One region of the Paraburkholderia sp. HD33-4 genome, then DNA from elsewhere that is predicted to be linked to it. Evidence: riboswitches for the same ligand, from Rfam matches in the RefSeq annotation. Region 1 holds a riboswitch; the other holds the start of a gene.

Region 1 (3,541 bases):
CGCGTTCCGCCGCTTCACGCGCCAGCGCGAGCGAGGCCACGCCGCCGATCACCACGATCGCCGGCGAGCCGAGCCCCGCGCGCACGACCGCCCCGGCAAACTCGCGAAGCGGCGCGAGCACGTGACGCTGCCCGGGCCGAGTCGCCGATTCGATCGCCGCGCAGGGCGTATCGGCGGACATGCCGGCCGCGAGCAACGCGCCGGCGATTTCGCCGAGCCGCCGCATGCCCATGTAGATCACGAGCGTCATGCGCGTCGCGGCGAGCGCGGCCCAGTCCGGCTCACCGCTGCCGGCCCCGTGGCCGGTGACGAACACGACGCCCTGCGCGTGGTCGCGATGCGTGACCGCAATGCCGAGCGTCGCGGGTGCCGCGATGCCGGCCGTGATGCCGCTGATCACGTCGACGTCGATACCCGCCGCATGCAGCGCCTGCAATTCTTCGCCGCCGCGACCGAACACGAACGGATCGCCGCCCTTGAGCCGCGCAACGCTGCGGCCCGCGCGCAGATGCCCGAGCATTTGCGCGACGATGTCGGCCTGCGCCGTCGACGGATGGCCGCCGCGTTTGCCGACGTACACGACTTGCGCGTCGGCGCGGGCGAACTGCAGCACCTCGGGATTGACCAGATCGTCGACCAGCACGACATCGGCCTGCGCGAGCGCGCGAGTGGCCTTCAGCGTCATCAGTTCGACGTCGCCGGGACCCGCGCCGATCAGCCAGGCGCGCGTCATCGCGGCGTGCATGGCGGATGCCATGCGGAGATGGGAGGAGAGAAGCGGCGTGCGACGGTGCGCGCGGAGGTGAATATAGAGGTCATGCAGTACAGCAAATCCGGGCGAGGTTAGCCGCGCGGCTCGCGGCACATTCTTCAGATAGAACGCCACGACACGCGCGATGCCACGCTGCTACGCCTTCACATCCGTTCCCCGCGGATTCCGGCGGCCGGCGGCGCAACCTGATGCACGGATGCATGCGGCGCCGCTTCCGCGTCTGGCCGGTATCCGGGCTGGCGGCCTCACGCGCTTCGCCTTCCCGTCCCTGTGTGCGGATTCGCGGGGACAGTGGCATCAAAAAACGCATGCGCGGCGCGGCGGAATCGAAGCTCAATCGAATCGCGCGCCGCAGGTCGCTTACCGTTGCGGGGACAGCACAGGTTGAACGCGCGACGCGCTGCCTGTTTCCCGTTTAACTGCACACGCGAGCGCATGTGCGGGCACCAAACGCGCGCATACGATAGCACATGGCGCCTTGCCGGATAAGCCTCTGCGGCGCTTTCCGACACCGTGCGTTCCTTGACTGCGCAAGGCCGCGGGCCTACACTCGCACGCACTTTGGGTGCTCGCGTGCGCGTTCGTGCGCATGCAGTTAAACGGGAAACAGGGAGCCTCTGCTCAGGAGTGGCTAACCTGTGCTGTCCCCGCAACGGTAAGCGAAAAGCGGTTCCGGCTTGTTAGTCGGCACCGCGGGTGCCGGCTTCGATGTCCTCGCGCAAGGTCGCGTCGACATATCACCACTGGACGAGAAACCACTCGTCCGGGAAGGGGAAGCGGCGCTTTCGTCAGCCCGGATACCGGCCCGAAGAAGCAGAACGACCGCCGCGGGGATGCGGCGGCGCGTTCATGACCTCACTTCCGCTTTCTGTATTTCCGTTGTCGCGGCAATGCCGTCGTTCGTCCCCGTGTTTGGTGATCGCTGGCACTGATGCGCATGCTTCATTCGCTCCATTCGCCAGCCGATGCGGACCGACGCGCGGACTTTCCGGCAGACCGATGCAACGCCAAGGGATGGACCTCACGATGCAAACTCAATTGCGCAAGATTCCCGTCACGATCGTCACGGGCTTTCTCGGCAGCGGCAAAACCACGCTGCTGCGGCACATTCTTCAGCATGCGGGCGGCAAGCGCATCGCGGTGATTGTCAACGAGTTCGGCGAACTCGGCATCGACGGGGAAATCCTCAAGGGCTGCGGCATCGGCTGCGATGAAAACGGCGTCGAGACCGAAGGGCATTTGTATGAACTCGCGAACGGTTGTCTGTGCTGCACCGTGCAGGAAGAGTTTTTTCCGGTGATGGAAAAGCTCGCTGAACGGCGCGGCGAACTCGATCATGTGCTGATCGAAACCTCGGGGCTCGCATTGCCGAAGCCGCTCGTGCAGGCGTTCAACTGGCCGCAGATCCGCAACGGCTTCACCGTCGACGCGGTGGTGACGGTGGTGGACGGACCGGCCGCCGCAAGCGGCCAGTTCGCCGATAACCCGGTCGCCGTCGATGCGCAGCGCAAGGCCGATCCGAATCTCGATCACGAGTCGCCGCTGCACGAACTGTTCGAAGACCAGTTGTCGGCGGCGGATCTGGTGATTCTGAACAAGACCGATCTGATCGACGACGCGCGCCAGCACGAGGTGGAAGCCGCGATCCGCGCGGAGATCCCGCCGCAGGTGAAGATCGTGCGCGCGCAGCAGGGGCGGCTCGACCTGCATACGCTGCTGGGGCTCGAAGCGGCGTCGGAAGAGACGATCCATCTGCGTCACGACCATCACGGTTCCGCCGACGACCCCGACCATCACCACGACGAATTCGATTCGGTCGTCGTGCAGGCATCCGTGCCGTCGCGCGACGCGGCGCTCGCCGCTTTGCAGACGCTCGTCGAAAACCACACGATTTACCGTGTCAAAGGGTTCGCCGCATTGCAGGGCGCGGCGATGCGCCTCGTGATCCAGGGCGTGGGCCGGCGCTTCGACAGCTACTTCGACCGGCGCTGGCAGGCGGGCGAAAATGACGAAGGCGCGTTGAGCCGCTTCGTGCTGATCGGCGAAGACCTCGACCAACACGCGCTGCAACAGGCGTTCGACGCGGCGCTCGGCGCGACGTCGAACGCGACGGCATAACGGGCGCACCAGTATGCATCTGCTGCGCACGACGCCGGGCGGCTTCGTCGACGATACGCAGGGCGTGATCCGCATCGATCAGCAGCCCGCCGAGATCGTCGTGCTCAGTTCCGCCGACACCACGCTGTCGCTGCTCGCGAGCGTGGTGCCGCGTCTTGGTGACGGCTTCCCGAGCGTGCGGCTCGCGAACGTCACGTATCTGCGTCAGCCGGCCTCGGTCGATTTCTATCTCGACGACGTGTTGCAGCACGCGCGCGTGGTCGTCGTCGATCATCTCGGCGGAGAAGCGTATTGGCCGTACGGCATCGAGCAGGTCGTCGCGCTCGCGCAGCGCAAACAGCAAATGCTCGCGATGTTTTCCGGCGACCTGCAGGAAGACCCGAACCTGCTCGCGCGCAGTACCGCGAGCCCGGAGTTATGCCAGCGGTTGTGGCGGTATCTGCGCGAAGGCGGCCCGCAGAACGCCGAGGCGTTTTTGCGCTGCATCGCGTATCGCGCGCTCGACTGGGGGCGCGAACCCGAGCCGCCGCGCGCGTTGCCGGCGGCGTCGCTGTATCACCCCGAGCGCGATACGCCCACTGTCGCCGACTGGCAGGCGCGTTGGCGGCAAGACGCGCCGGTCGTCGCGATCCTGTTCTACAAGGCGCATCT
Region 2 (3,541 bases), on a different contig from region 1:
CGCTTTCGTCGACCGATTAGGCGTGTTTTACCGGGGCTTGGTTCCCCAATTAGTGCTTCGCCGCCGCATCGGAAATGATGCCTTGGCTCGATCACATCAGATGCCGCGTCGCGCATTCACCTTTAAACGAGCCGTTTAGTTATGAAGCGCCATTCGGCGTCGGTCACCGGCGTGATCGACAGACGGTTGCCTTTGGCGAGCACGCGCATGTCCTGCAATTCGGCATGCTCGCGCAGCGCGGCAAGCGGAATCAGCGCGATTTTCTTCTTGAACACGACGTCGACGAGCAACCAGCGCGGCGTTTCCTGTGTCGATTTCGCGTCGTAGTACGGACTCTTTTTATCGAACTGCGTCGGGTCCGGGTACGCGCTCGACGAGACCTCCGCAATGCCCGCGATGCCGGGCTCCGGACAGCTCGAATGATAGAAGAGCACGCCGTCGCCGACCTGCATCACGTCGCGCATGAAGTTGCGCGCCTGATAGTTGCGCACGCCGGTCCACGGCAAGGTGCGATGCGGTGCGTTGGCGAGGTCGTCGATGCTTGCTTCGTCCGGTTCGGACTTCATCAGCCAGTAGCGCATGAATCGGAGTGAACGTGTGAGATTGAACGAGGCGCGGCAACAGCCGGCGCGTGCGAAAAAGCCCCTGAAAAAGGCGCTCAAACGAAAAAACGACGACCAAAGAAAAACGGCGCCGAACCGAAGTCCGACGCCGTTCCAGATAAGGTCCCCGCCTTAGCCGCTAGGCCGGCATCCTGAACCGAGGGTTCAGAATTGGTCGCAGTAAGCAACACTTCGGGTACATCAGACAGAGTGACGCGCACACCCGTGCTACAAATTTCCGCAACCGTGCACATGGCATTGGTTCAAGGAATATATGACCTTGGCGAACCAGGCAGGGAAGCTAAACCGATGAAGCTACTACTCAAACCGTTGAACACTTGACCGGTTCGAAACCGGCCCGCTATTGAGCCCACTACTGCTTACTGCAAGCTGTACTGCTCGATCACAGTACCTAGCTGTTCGTTCATTTGCTGCATTGTACGCCGTATTTCTTCAGCGGGAAATGCTTCTCCGTGTCGCACGCTGCTTTGCAGCTTAAGCAGTTCCGATGCCAGCGACAGAGCAGCCATCACCGCGATGCGATCCGTACCGCGCACGTTGCTGCCGCCGCGGATTTTCTTCATCTCCGCGTCGACGCGCGCGACCGCCTCGAGCAGCGCGCCTTCGGTTTCCGGCGAACAGGCGAGACGATAGGGTACTTCGAGAATCGAGACTTCGATCTGCTTGGTGGTCATGCGCTTTCTCCGTGTCGGCTCACGTCGCTGTCCGCCGCCTCGTGTTCGGGCTCGGCGGATCCGAGCAGATCGAGCTGGTTATCCGGTTCGCTGCTCGCGCGTGCGCGCGGCAATTTTTCGAGAATCGCATTCAGGCGCACCTGAGCGTCGTCGATCTTGGCGGACAGCGCGTCGCGTTCCGCCTGCAGTGCGTCGCGCTCTTCGCGCAATTGCGCGAGTTCCGCGTGCGTGGCTTGTACTTCGGCACGCGTTTGCGCGAGCTGCTCTTCGAGCGCGAGCCGCGCTTCGTTGTGGCGCTGGCTGATCGCAATCAGCTTGCCGATGTTCTGGGAGAGTGATTCGAGTTCGGTGAGCATGTGCTGCGTCCTCTAAAGACATCGCATTTTAGCGCGGAATATTACAGGTTCCGACAATTGTCTCGTTTCGAGACGTAACAGCATCGCTTCGTGCACGTTCGTTGCGTGTCGTGTCGTCGACCATAAGATAAAAAACCGGCAATCCATCGGACAATAACCTGCATTCAACAGAACGGATTGCGCTCCGATTGACCTTTCTTGACGCCCCGCGAGGCCGCTCCTAAACTTCCCGCACTCTGGTGCCCGCACGCGCATTTCGGCGCGTGCAGTTAAACGGGAAGCAGGGCGCGCGCGGTGCCAAACCGGATGCGCGAACCTGCGCTGCCCCCGCAACGGTAAGCGACCGCATGTGAAGTGCTCATGCAGGTCGGTCCTGATCGCAAGGTTGGAAGTTCAACGTGCGAGTGTGCCACTGCGCGTCACGCGTGGGAAGGCGGGATCGATGTGTCGTAGCCCGGATACCGGCCAGAAAAGAGGGACGTCCCCCGCGAAAACGTTAAACATGGGGACGCCTCGTGACGCGTCGGCCCGCGGGGAAGCAGGCCGCGCACGCTAGCCACAGGAATGTCATCCCATGCTGTCCCCCATCGCCCGCGCAACGCTGCTCGCGTTCGCGAGCCTGCCGCTCGTCGTGCATGCGCAAAGCGCCGAGCCTGCGTCCGAATCTTCATCGTCCGCTACGAATGCAAGCACGGCGAATGCCGCAAACGTTGTCGACGCCGTCGATACCTCCTCAGCCGATGCGTCGGGCAACGTGCTGTCGCCGATCGTCGTGACCGCGCAACGCGGACCGCAAGCGTTGCGCGATGCGATCCCGCAGACTACCCAGTTCGATCAGCAGGACATCGCGGACACGACCGCGACCGATCTGCCCGGCCTGCTGCTACTCGCGCCCGGCGTGCAAATCTCGCGCACGGGTGGCCCCGGTTCGACCACCAGTCTGTTTCTGCGCGGCGCGTCGTCGACGCAATCGCTGCTGCTGATCGACGGCGTGCGCGTCGATTCGGTGAGTCTCGGCTCCGCTCAGCTCGCACAGATACCGCTCGATCAGGTCGATCACGTCGAAGTAGTGAACGGCAACGTGTCTGCGTTGTATGGCTCGGGCGCGATCGGCGGCGTCGTGCAGGTGTTCACGAAAGACGGCGGCGATCATCCGCCGCGTTTCAACTTTTCGCTCGGCTATGGCAGCTATCACACGCAGACGCAAACGGCCGGTGTGAACGGCGCGCTCGATCAGGACGGCCGCACGACCTTCAACATCTCGCTCGCGCGCACGAAGGACGACGGCTTCTCGTCGCTCAATCCGCTCGAGGCGCCGGCCGCGAATCCGAACGCGAACGGCAATCTGAACGAGAGCATCAGCGCGTCGCTGCGTCACAAGTTCACCGACAGGTGGGACGCGGGCGTCAGCTACTTCCAGTCGAACAACAACAACAGCTACGACAATGCGTACGGCGAGCCGACCGATCTGAACAACCTCTATAGCAAGGTGCGGCAGGTGTCGGTGTTCGCGAACGGCAAGCTGACCGATTGGTGGACCACGCACTTCACGCTCGCCGAGGGCGACGACCGCAGCGTGTCGAACACCAATGGCATCTACAACGGCCGCTTCGATACCGACAATCGCCAGTACACGTGGCAGAACGATTTCGCGCTCGCTGCGAACCAGAAGCTGCAAGTCGGCTACGAGCATCTCGACCAGACGCTCGACTCCGATACGTTCGCCGCGCCCGAGCGTCACGTCGATTCGGTCTTCGCGGGCTACAGCGCGCGCTTCGGCCGCAACCAGATTCAGGTCAACGTGCGACGCGACCAGTACTCCGATTTCGGCGGAGCGAACAGTTACTATCTCGGCTACGGTTTCGACATCACGTCGCGCTGGAAGGTA

The links. A riboswitch is a leader RNA that binds a small molecule or an ion and turns the genes downstream of it on or off. The one in region 1 is predicted to bind cobalamin.
Region 2: another riboswitch for cobalamin. It lies ahead of L0U84_RS03550 (TonB-dependent receptor domain-containing protein); the one in region 1 lies ahead of cobW (cobalamin biosynthesis protein CobW).

What each region holds. Positions count from the first base shown of each region.
Region 1 is NZ_JAJEJS010000002.1:1,844,945-1,848,485, reverse strand. Features, by position in the region: partial or broken gene cobA (uroporphyrinogen-III C-methyltransferase) at 8-733, opposite strand; cobalamin riboswitch at 978-1,238, opposite strand; cobalamin riboswitch at 1,319-1,595, shown strand; gene cobW (cobalamin biosynthesis protein CobW) at 1,799-2,890, shown strand; gene cobN (cobaltochelatase subunit CobN) at 2,904-3,541, shown strand, end outside.
Region 2 is NZ_JAJEJS010000001.1:783,925-787,465, forward strand. Features, by position in the region: gene L0U84_RS03530 (EVE domain-containing protein) at 123-581, opposite strand; RNA gene ssrS (6S RNA) at 723-904, opposite strand; gene L0U84_RS03540 (cell division protein ZapA) at 983-1,297, opposite strand; gene L0U84_RS03545 (ATPase) at 1,294-1,653, opposite strand; cobalamin riboswitch at 1,874-2,137, shown strand; gene L0U84_RS03550 (TonB-dependent receptor domain-containing protein) at 2,228-3,541, shown strand, end outside.